Breoghania sp. L-A4: one gene and its partners. The protein of the gene in region 1 interacts with the protein of each later gene in a pairwise test. Links are inferred from orthologs where the notes say so. Each region holds a gene or a part of one and is shown on either strand. Other genes may lie near its edges. The genes, in order: dnaE, D1F64_RS01780 and dnaQ.

Evidence for each region.
Region 2: the proteins of dnaE (region 1) and D1F64_RS01780 interact in binary tests that used the Escherichia coli proteins (3 or more experiments, as listed by UniProt). The link is inferred for Breoghania sp. L-A4 from one-to-one orthologs.
Region 3: the proteins of dnaE (region 1) and dnaQ interact in binary tests that used the Escherichia coli proteins (3 or more experiments, as listed by UniProt). The link is inferred for Breoghania sp. L-A4 from one-to-one orthologs.

What each region holds. Positions count from the first base shown.
Region 1 is NZ_CP031841.1:2,269,890-2,274,012, forward strand. Bases 128-4,101 are described here. They hold dnaE (DNA polymerase III subunit alpha), read left to right. Parts: upstream 128-463; coding sequence 464-3,901; downstream 3,902-4,101. Other genes in these bases: D1F64_RS10495 (DUF1801 domain-containing protein), read left to right, coding at 4,092-4,101. Also shown: more of D1F64_RS10495, read left to right, coding at 4,102-4,123. UniProt on the Escherichia coli protein: DNA polymerase III is a complex, multichain enzyme responsible for most of the replicative synthesis in bacteria. This DNA polymerase also exhibits 3' to 5' exonuclease activity. The alpha chain is the DNA polymerase catalytic subunit.
Region 2 is NZ_CP031841.1:371,368-374,479, reverse strand. The notes cover bases 119-3,081. They hold D1F64_RS01780 (DNA polymerase III subunit gamma/tau), read left to right. Parts: upstream 119-609; coding sequence 610-2,553; downstream 2,554-3,081. Other genes in these bases: recR (recombination mediator RecR), read left to right, coding at 3,045-3,081; D1F64_RS01775 (YbaB/EbfC family nucleoid-associated protein), read left to right, coding at 2,699-3,019; D1F64_RS01790 (HIT family protein), read right to left, coding at 119-218. Outside these bases: more of D1F64_RS01790, read right to left, coding at 1-118; more of recR, read left to right, coding at 3,082-3,112. UniProt on the Escherichia coli protein: Part of the beta sliding clamp loading complex, which hydrolyzes ATP to load the beta clamp onto primed DNA to form the DNA replication pre-initiation complex.
Region 3 is NZ_CP031841.1:108,736-111,727, forward strand. The notes cover bases 130-2,972. They hold dnaQ (DNA polymerase III subunit epsilon), read left to right. Parts: upstream 130-1,120; coding sequence 1,121-1,825; downstream 1,826-2,972. Other genes in these bases: D1F64_RS00515 (shikimate dehydrogenase), read left to right, coding at 130-347; coaE (dephospho-CoA kinase), read left to right, coding at 344-943; D1F64_RS00530 (D-glycerate dehydrogenase), read right to left, coding at 2,200-2,972. Outside these bases: more of D1F64_RS00515, read left to right, coding at 1-129; more of D1F64_RS00530, read right to left, coding at 2,973-2,992. UniProt on the Escherichia coli protein: DNA polymerase III is a complex, multichain enzyme responsible for most of the replicative synthesis in bacteria. The epsilon subunit contain the editing function and is a proofreading 3'-5' exonuclease.

The DNA of each region.
Region 1 (4,123 bases):
CGGACCCGCGCCGGTAAGATTTGCTTTACCATAAGTGACATTTGCCATTGCCATTCACCATGTTGCTTGCATATAGAACAAACATGGAACATACTATGATCATAACGTGATTATCGGGAGAGTCCCATGCTGTATCTTGCTCGTGACGTGGCTGCGTTTGGTGTCTTGGTGCTTTTCGGCCTGTCCCTTTCCGTCTGGATGGATGTGCTCGCGCGCCTGAATTGAGGCGCCGCTCGCGCGGCTGTTCATTACGCGCGGGACCGCGGATGCGACGGGTGTCTTGCGCGCCCGCAAGGCGCGCGGGTCGGGCGCGGTCTGTGTATAGCGGGCGCAACCGGCCGTTCGGCCGGGGATTGCGTGTGCCGATGCCCGGCGGGCTCTCGACACCTTCGTTGGGAGGCGGGACACTGGGGTCGAGATTCGGGCCTGCCGCCCGGATCCGCGATCTCGGGAATTTTGCGCCATGGCGGACGTCGGCTTCGTACATCTTCGGGTTCACTCCGCCTTCTCGCTGCTCGAGGGCGCGCTGCCGATCGCCAAGCTCATCAAACTGGCCCAGGCCGACGACCAGCCGGCGCTGGCGATCACCGACACGGGCAATCTCTTCGGAGCGCTGGAATTTTCCGAGAAGGCCAAGGGCGCGGGCCTGCAGCCGATCATCGGCTGCCAGATGGCGATCGATTGCGCCGACGACGACACGCCACGCCGGCAGGGCGATCATTTTCCCGAAATCGTGCTGCTGGCGGCGAGCGATCAGGGCTACGCCAATCTGGTGGAGCTGGTCAGCCGGTCGTTTCTCGACACGGAAACCGGAATTCGCCCGCATGTCGGCATCGAGGCGCTGGCCGCCAAGGCGGAGGGCATCATCGCGCTGACCGGCGGCGCGCTGGGCCTGCTCGGCCGGCCGCTGCTCGACGGCCGCGAGGATCTTGCCGAACGGCGCTTCGAGCGGCTCAAGGCCATGTTCGGCGACCGGCTCTATATCGAGCTGCAGCGCCACGGCACGGACGAGGAGCGGCGCACGGAAGCCGCCATGGTGGAGATGGCCTATCGCGGCGGCGTGCCGCTGGTGGCCACGAACGAGGCGTTCTTCCCCGGACCCGATGACTATGAGGCGCATGACGCGCTCATCTGCATCGCCGAAGGACGCGTCGTTATCGAGGACGATCGCCGCCGGCTGACACCGGAGCACTGGTTCAAGCCGCGCGCCGCCATGAGCGAGCTGTTCAGGGATCTTCCGGAAGCGATTGAGAACACCGTTGAAATCGCCCGGCGCTGTCACTGCCGCGCGCCCAAGCGCGCGCCGATCCTGCCCCGGTTCGCCGGCGCCGACGCGGATACGGCGGAAGCCGAGATCGCCGAAGCGGGCGAAATGCGCCGCCAGTCGGAGGAGGGGCTGAGGGCCCGTCTGGCGCTGCACGGCGTGGCGGAAGGGCACGAGGCGCACGAATACTGGGAGCGGCTGGAATACGAGCTCGGCATCATCGAGCGGATGAAATTTCCCGGCTACTTCCTCATCGTTGCCGACTTCATCAAATGGGCCAAGGCGCAGGGCATTCCGGTGGGGCCGGGCCGTGGTTCGGGCGCGGGCTCGGTCGTCGCCTGGGCGCTGACCATCACCGATCTCGATCCGATCCGCTTCGCGCTGCTGTTCGAGCGGTTTCTCAATCCCGAGCGTGTGTCGATGCCCGACTTCGACATCGACTTCTGCCAGGACCGCCGCGACGAGGTGATCCGCTATGTGCAACAAAAATACGGCCGCGCGCAGGTGGCGCAGATCATCACCTTCGGAACGCTGCAGGCGCGCGTGGTGCTGCGCGATGTCGGCCGGGTGCTGCAGATGCCCTACGGCCAGGTGGACCGGCTGTGCAAGCTGGTGCCGCAGAACCCGGCCAACCCCGTGACGCTGGCGCAGGCGCTGGACGACGAGCCGCGGCTGCGCGAGGCGGCCAACGAGGAGCCGATCGTCGAGAAGCTTCTGACCATGGGCCAGAAGCTCGAGGGGCTCTACCGGCACGCCTCGACCCACGCGGCGGGCATCGTCATCGGCGACCGGCCGCTGGAGCAGCTGGTGCCGCTGTACCGCGATCCGCGCTCCGACATGCCGGTCACCCAGTTCAACATGAAGTTCGTCGAGCAGGCCGGGCTGGTCAAATTCGATTTTCTCGGCCTGAAGACGCTAACGGTGCTCTCCACCGCGGTGAAGCTGGTGGCGCGGCGGGGCATCGACATCGATCTCTCAGCAGTGCCGCTGATCGACCCGCCCACCTACAAGATGCTGGCGGCGGGCGAGACGGTCGGCGTGTTCCAGCTGGAAAGCCAGGGCATGCGCCGGGCCATCGCCGGCATGCGCCCCGACCGCTTCGAGGACATCATCGCGCTGGTGGCGCTCTACCGGCCCGGCCCGATGGAGAACATTCCCACCTACAACCGGCGCAAGCACGGCGAAGAGCCGGCCGACTACATGCATCCCAAGCTCGAGCCGGTGCTCAACGAGACCCACGGCATCATCATCTATCAGGAACAGGTGATGCAGATCGCCCAGATCCTGGCCGGCTATTCGCTCGGCGACGCCGATCTGCTGCGCCGGGCCATGGGCAAGAAGATCGCGGCGGAGATGGAGGTCCAGCGCTCGCGCTTCACCGACGGCGCGGTGGAGCGCGGGGTGGACAAGAAGCAGGCGAGCACGATCTTCGATCTGGTGGCGAAATTCGCCAACTACGGCTTCAACAAGAGCCACGCCGCAGCCTACGCGCTGGTCGCCTATCACACCGCCTGGATGAAGGCCAACCATCCGGTCGAGTTTCTCGCCGCGCTGATGACGCTCGACATGGGCAACACCGAAAAGCTCAGCGATTTCCGCCGCGAGGCGCAGCGCATGGGCATCGACGTGGTGTCGCCGTCGATCAACAGCTCCTGCGTCTATTTCGACGTGCAGGAGGGCCGGATCGTCTATTCGCTCGCCGCCATCAAGGGCGTGGGCGAGCAGGTGGTCGAACACATCGAGACGGTGCGCGGCGACACGCCGTTCAAGGATATCGGCGATTTCGCCCGCCGGGTGTCGCCGCGCGTTCTCAACAAGCGTTCGCTGGAGAGCATGATCGCGGCGGGCGCCTTCGACGAGCTGGACGCCAACCGGGCGCGGCTTGTCGCCGGCATCGACCGCATCATGGGCGAGGCGCAGCGCGCGGAAGGCAACGCGACCTCGGGCCAGACGGACATCTTCGGCATGGGCGGCGAGCCCGAACCGATCCGGCTGGACCCCATGGAGCCTTGGCTGCCGGAGGAAAAGCTGCAGCGCGAGCATGCGGCGGTCGGCTTTTATCTCTCCGCCCATCCGCTGGACGAATACCGCGGCGTGCTCGAGCGCATGCGGGTGCAGCTTTGGAGCGAGTTCGAGGCGTCGGTGAAGCGCGGCTCGGGCGCGGGACGGCTCGCGGGCACGGTCACCCAGCTTCAGGAGCGCAGGACGCGCACCGGCAACAAGATGGGCATCGTACGCATTTCCGATCCCACCGGCCAGTACGAGGCGGTGATGTTTTCCGAGACGCTGGCGAAATTCCGCGACCAGCTGGTCGTCGGCCGCTCGGTGGTGCTGCTGGTGGCGGCGGAGATGAAGGATGAGGGCATCGGCGTGCGCATCCAGTCCGTGGAGCCGCTGGATGTTGCCGCCAACCGGGTGCAGAAGAGCCTGCGGGTTTTCCTGCGCGACGGGCAGGCGGTGCAGAGCCTCAAACGGCACTTGGGCGCGCGCGGCGACGGCGATGTCAGCGTGGTGCTGCTGCTGGACAACGGCGCGCGCGAGGTCGAGGTGAAGCTGCGCGGCCGCTACCAGGTCTCCCCGCCGATCGCCAGCGCGCTCAAGGCGGTGCCGGGCGTCGTGCAGGTGCAGATGGTTTAGGCGGCATGCCTTGAACCGAGGCGCGTGAATCCCGGGTTGAGGCGAACATCGCGCGATGCCCGAGCGCGCGCCATGCTTGCGGAAGCGCTTATGCGAGCGGAGCGCGCAGGGGCAGGAGCGTGCATCTGCGACCACGGTTGCGCCAAAATCGCTGTGTAGAGAGCGTTCCCTGCGAAAGGGAGGTGGACTCATGACCCCGACGAAAGCCGGGAACTCCGGGAA
Region 2 (3,112 bases), 1.9 Mb from region 1 along the record:
AATGCGGAGGAGACCTGCGCGATCTCGGCCATCAATTGTGTGCGATCAGCCGCGTCCAGATCGATGATTTCGATGAGATTGGGCTTTCGCGGCACCAGGAGCAGCCACGGATAGCGCGCGTCACCTGACAGCCGCAGCGTGCTCAACGGCAGATCCAGGACGAAGGCGCTGTCGGTCTCAAGCCAGGGATCGAGTGAAAAGCCATCGGGTTCGGACATGCGGTTCCTCGAATGTTTGCGGTATCTCCAAAGCGCGACGGAGTCGGCTCCTCGGTGCGAGCGGCGGTGCGCGCCGTTTCGGGCAAAACTGTGCAGGAATCCGGCGCTTGCGACATTCGCCCGGATTGGCCCTTGCCAACGCCCCTCCTAATCCTGATATAACGGGCTCGGGAGGTTGGCTAGTGGACGCGCCACTCGCCAACCGGGTCAGGTCCGGAAGGAAGCAGCCCCAACGAGTATCGGCACGGGTCACCGTGTCCAACCTCCCACCTCCATTCGGCGCGCGGCGCGCCACAGTCAAACGGCTTACCACAAGCCGGGGCTCACAGGCCGCCGCAGGCCGGGCCGCGGCGGAATTGGCCGCTTTGCACGGCGGCCCGAACGGGGCGTCATGGACGGCAATCTCCACAATGACGACCAGCCTGACGGCACGCTGAACGATCCCGTTCAGCCGAGTCTCATCCCCACGCCCGACGCGACCAAGGATGACGGCGCCTACCGCGTTCTCGCCCGCAAATACCGCCCGCGCGATTTTACCGACCTGATCGGCCAGGAGCCGATGGTGCGCACCCTGTCCAATGCGTTCGAGACCGGGCGCATCGCCCAGGCCTGGATGCTGACCGGCGTGCGCGGTGTCGGCAAGACGACCACGGCGCGGATTCTGGCGCGCGCCCTCAACTACGAGATCCCCGGCGAGATCGACCAGCCGACCATCGCGCTCGAACGGCTGGGCATCCATTGCCAGGCGATCATGGACGGCGGCCACATCGACGTCATCGAGATGGACGCCGCCTCGCACACCGGCATCGACGACATTCGCGAGATCACCGATGCGGCGCGCTACCGGCCCGTTTCCGCGCGCTACAAAGTCTACATCATCGATGAGGTGCACATGCTGTCGAAGGCGGCCTTCAACGGGCTGCTGAAGACGCTCGAAGAGCCGCCCGAGCACGTGAAATTCATCTTCGCCACCACGGAAATCCGCAAGGTTCCGGTGACGGTGCTGTCGCGCTGCCAGCGCTTCGATTTGCGCCGCGTGGAAGCCGAAACGCTGGTCAAGCACCTGCGGCGGATTTCGGATTCCGAGAAGGTGGCGATCGAGGACGAGGCGCTTGCCATGGTGGCGCGTGCGGCCGAGGGCTCCGTGCGCGATTCACTGTCGCTGCTCGACCAGGCCATGGCGCATGGCGCGGGCACGATCACCGCCGACGAGTTGCGCGGCATGCTGGGACTGGCCGACCGCGCCCGGGTGATCGATCTGTTCGAACACGTGATGAAGGGCGATGCGGCCGCGGCCCTCGATGGGTTGCGCGAACAATACGATGTGGGCGCCGACCCGGCCGTGATCATGAGCGATCTCGCGGAATTCGTGCATCTGGTGACCCGCCTCAAGGTGGTGCCCGATGCCGGCAACGACACCTCTGTCACCGAGACCGAGCGCACGCGCGGCAAGGCTTTTGCCGAGGCGCTGTCGATGCGCGTGCTGGGCCGGGCGTGGCAGATGCTGCTCAAGGCGGTGGGCGAGGTACAGACCGCGCCCAAGCCGCTGGCGGCCGCCGACATGGCGCTGATCCGCCTGTGCTACGCCGCCGACCTGCCCACGCCCGACGACGCCCTGCGTCAGTTGCGCGGCACGCAGCAGGCTGCCCCTGCCGCGCCCGCTGGCGGCGGCCCCGCCGCAGGTGGCGGCGGACAGCCGGGCGGACATGCGCAACAGGCGCCGGCGCAACAATCCGCCCCGCCGGCCGGCGCACCATCCATGTCGGCACTCCAACAAGGCGCACCGCGGCTGCAGGCCATCACGGGCGGCCAGCAGGCCGCGCACCAGCCCAAGCATGTGCCCCAGCCGGAGCCTCAGACAGCGCAATCCCCACCCGAGCCTGCGCTCAGCGACGTCCCGTCCGAGACCACGCTCACCATCGGCACGCTGGAAGACGTGGCCGCGCTGGCGGCGCAAAACCGCGACATCTCCTTGAAATTCGCCATAGAGCGGCAAATCCGGCTGATCGCCATCCAGCCGGGCCGGCTCGACATCGCCATCGACAAGGGCGCGGCCGCTGATCTCGCGGGCGTGCTCGGCCGCAAGCTGAGCGACTGGACCGGACAACGCTGGCTTGTCGCCGTCAGCCGCGCCGAACCCGGCGCGCAGACGATCCATGAGCGCCGCGAGGCCGATCAGGCGCAGCTTGTCACCGACGCCCGCGCCAATCCGGCCGTCTCCGCCGTGCTCGACGCCTTTCCCGGCTCGGAAATCGTCGATGTGCGGGTTCTCGAGGGCGAAGACACAGATGTTCTTGATGCGTCTCCCGACGACGAGACGGACGACGACGACTGATATCAGAAAGCCGCGGAGCCGCATCGCCTCTTCCCGGCGCGGACTCTGGATTTCAACGCAAACGCGCCCATATCCGGCTGCGTGTTCCACCCACCCTCCGGCGCGTGCCAGGCCGCGACCCGGACAGATCCAACGAGGCGCCCCGATGGATTTCATGAAGATGATGAAGCAGGCCAAGCAGATGCAAGAGCAGATGGGCTCGCTTCAGGAGGAGGTCGCGGCCATCGAGGTCACTGGCGCCTCCGGCGGCGGCATGGTCGTCGTCACGCTGAACGGCAAGGGCACCATGCAGAGCCTGAAGATCGACCCCTCGCTCGCCAAGGCCGACGAAGTCGAGATCCTCGAGGATCTGATCATCGCCGCGCACAATGACGCCAAGGCCAAGGCGGAGGCCGCGATGGCCGAAAAGACCCAGGAGATGATGAGCGGTCTCGGTCTGCCCGCAGGCATGAAGCTGCCGTTTTGATCCGCCCTTCGCGCCGGGACATTCCATGAGCACGCGCAGGGTCACAGGACCGGAGATCGAGCGGCTGATCCAGTTGCTGGCCAAGCTTCCGGG
Region 3 (2,992 bases), 2.2 Mb from region 1 along the record:
TTGGCGCCCAGGCGCACGGGCTCGACGCCCTGCCCGCTCTGCTTGGTGAGGCCGCCGTCCTCGTTAACACCACGTCGCAGGGTATGAACGGTCAGTCGTCCATGGACATCGATCTGGGTCTGGTTCGGGCAACCTGTCTCGTCACCGACATCGTCTATGTGCCTCTGGAAACGGAGTTTCTGGCCGCCGCCCGGGCGCGTGGCCTGCGCACCGTGGATGGTTTGGGCATGCTGCTACATCAGGCCGTGCCGGGATTCGAGCTGTGGTTCGGTGTCCGCCCCGAAGTGACGGGCGATTTGCGCGCCACGGTGCTGCGCGACATGGGGCTCGCGGAGCTGGCGCAATGATGAAACTCGGGCTGACCGGATCCATCGGCATGGGCAAGTCCACCACGGCGAAAATGTTCGCCGACGCCGGCGTGCCGGTGCATGACGCTGACGCCACCGTACACGCGTTGTATCGCGGAGTCGCCGCCGCTCCTATCGAAGCGTCGTTTCCGCAAACCACCCGTGACGGCGCCGTTGACCGCAAGGCGCTAGGCGCCCAGGTGATCGGCAAGCCCGAGGCGCTCAAGCGCCTCGAGGCCATCGTACATCCGCTTGTGCGCGATGCGGAAGAAGCCTTTCTGGAGGCCGCCCGCGCCACCCGTCATCGCGTCGTGGTTCTGGATATCCCGCTGCTGCTGGAGACCGGCGGCGCGTCGCGCGTCGATGCGGTCGTCGTCGTCACCGCCGACGCGGAGATCCAGCGCGCCCGGGTGCTCGAACGTCCGGGTATGACGACCGAGCAACTGGACGCAATTCTCGCGCGGCAGATGCCGGATACGGATAAGCGCCGGCACGCGCATTTTCTCATCGACACCGGATCGGGTCTCGAGTCCGCCCGCCGTCAGGTCAGCGCTGTGCTGAAAAGCGTCGCCGCAATGCCGGGAAAACCCGTCTGACACTCTTGTCCGTCCGGGTCGTTGTGCGACAATGACCTGTTCCGAAACGGTCGAACGGCCACGCACTGTCAGACTCGCGTCCGACTCTGCATCTGACGGCTCCGAGCGACAGGCCCAAGCGGTGTCGGACGCGACATTTGTGCTGGATTCTCACGCCCCCGAACCGGATGACATGTCATGCGCGAAATCGTTCTTGATACCGAAACGACCGGCCTCAACCCGCGCGGCGGCGACCGTTTGGTGGAAATCGGCGGCGTCGAACTGGTCAACCAGATCCCGTCCGGCCAGTTCTACCATGTCTACATCAATCCAGAGCGCGACATGCCCGAGGGCGCGTTCAACGTGCACGGCCTGTCGGAGGAATTCCTCTCCGACAAGCCGGTGTTTGCCGATGTCGCACGCGAGTTTATCGATTTCATCGGCGACGCGACCCTGGTGATTCACAACGCCGCTTTCGACATGGGTTTCATCAACGTCGAGCTGGCGCGGCTCAATTTGGGTCCGATCCCCGACGCCCAGGTGCTTGACACATTGATGCTCGCGCGGCGCAAGCATCCCGCCGGTCCCAATTCGCTCGACGCCCTGTGTTCGCGCTACGGCATCGACAACAGCCGCCGCACCAAGCACGGCGCGCTTCTCGACGCGGAGCTGCTCGCGGAAGTCTACATCGAGCTGACCGGCGGCAAGCAGTCCATGCTGGGCCTGACGACCCAGTCCGATGAAAGCCGCAGCGGCGGGTCCTCCGTCTCCGGCCGCAATCGCGCCGTCGGCCCCCGGCCCGTTCCCCTGCCGCCGCGCCTCACCGGCGAGGAAATCGCCGCCCACGACGCCTTCCTGCAATCCCTCGGCGGCGAACTGATCTGGAACAAGTACCGCGACTGAGGCGCGAGGCGAACCGCCTGCACCGTTCTCTCGGTTGTCGTCCCGCGTGCGCGGCGTAGCGCTATTCGGTGCCCTGCAGACTCGGGAGCTATCGGGGGACGAACGGAATCGATGACAGGAGGAGGCCCCTTGCTGCGGCAAGGCCGGTTGAGCCCGCCACACCCTTGATCGTCACCCGGGCTTGACCCGGGCCCCACTTTGCCGATCGGCGAATGACGACGTCTGTGGGTGTGATCATGCCTCACCACGAACCCGCAAGCGCCTGAACAAGTGGGGACCAGAGTGGGCCCGGCTCGGAGGCCGGGGTGACGATCGGGGATGGATGACGGAGTTGATGACATCGAGAGACCGGCGGAAACCGGCCTCATCCGCCCTCAGAGCATCGACGGCAGGACGCGGTCGGGCGGACGGTGGCCGTCCATAAAGGTCTTGATGTTGATGATGACCTTCTCGCCCATGTCGATGCGGCCCTCGATGGTGGCCGATCCCATGTGCGGCAGCAGCACCACCTTGTTGGATTTCATCAGCTTGTTGTTGACCGCGGGTTCGTGCTCGAACACGTCGAGCCCGGCGCCGGCGATCTCGTCGGCCTCGATCATCCGCGTCAGCGCGGTCTCGTCGATCACCTCGCCGCGCGCGGTGTTCACCACATAGGCGTCGTTCTTCAACAGCTTCAGCCGGCGCGCCGATAGCAGGTGGAAGGTCGCGGGCGTGTGCGGGCAGTGCACGGAAATCACGTCCATCCGCGCCAGCATCTGGTCAAGGCTGTCCCAGTAGGTGGCCTCCAGCGCTTCCTCGGTCTGGGCGGCAACCCGGCGGCGGTTGTGGTAGTGGATCGACATGCCGAACGCCTTGGCGCGCCGCGCCACCGCCTGGCCGATGCGGCCCATGCCGACGATGCCCAGGCGCTTTCCGGAAATCCGGTGGCCGAGCATCCAGGTGGGGCTCCAGCCGTGCCATTCGTTGTGCTCGATGACCTTGATGCCCTCGGCGAGACGGCGCGGCACCGCGAGAATCAGCGCCATGGTCATGTCGGCGGTGTCCTCTGTAAGAACCCCGGGCGTGTTGGTGATGGTGATGCCGCGATTTGTCGCAGCCACCACATCGATGTTGTCCACGCCGTTGCCGAAATTGGCGATCAGCTTCAGGTTGGGTCCGGATTGCGAC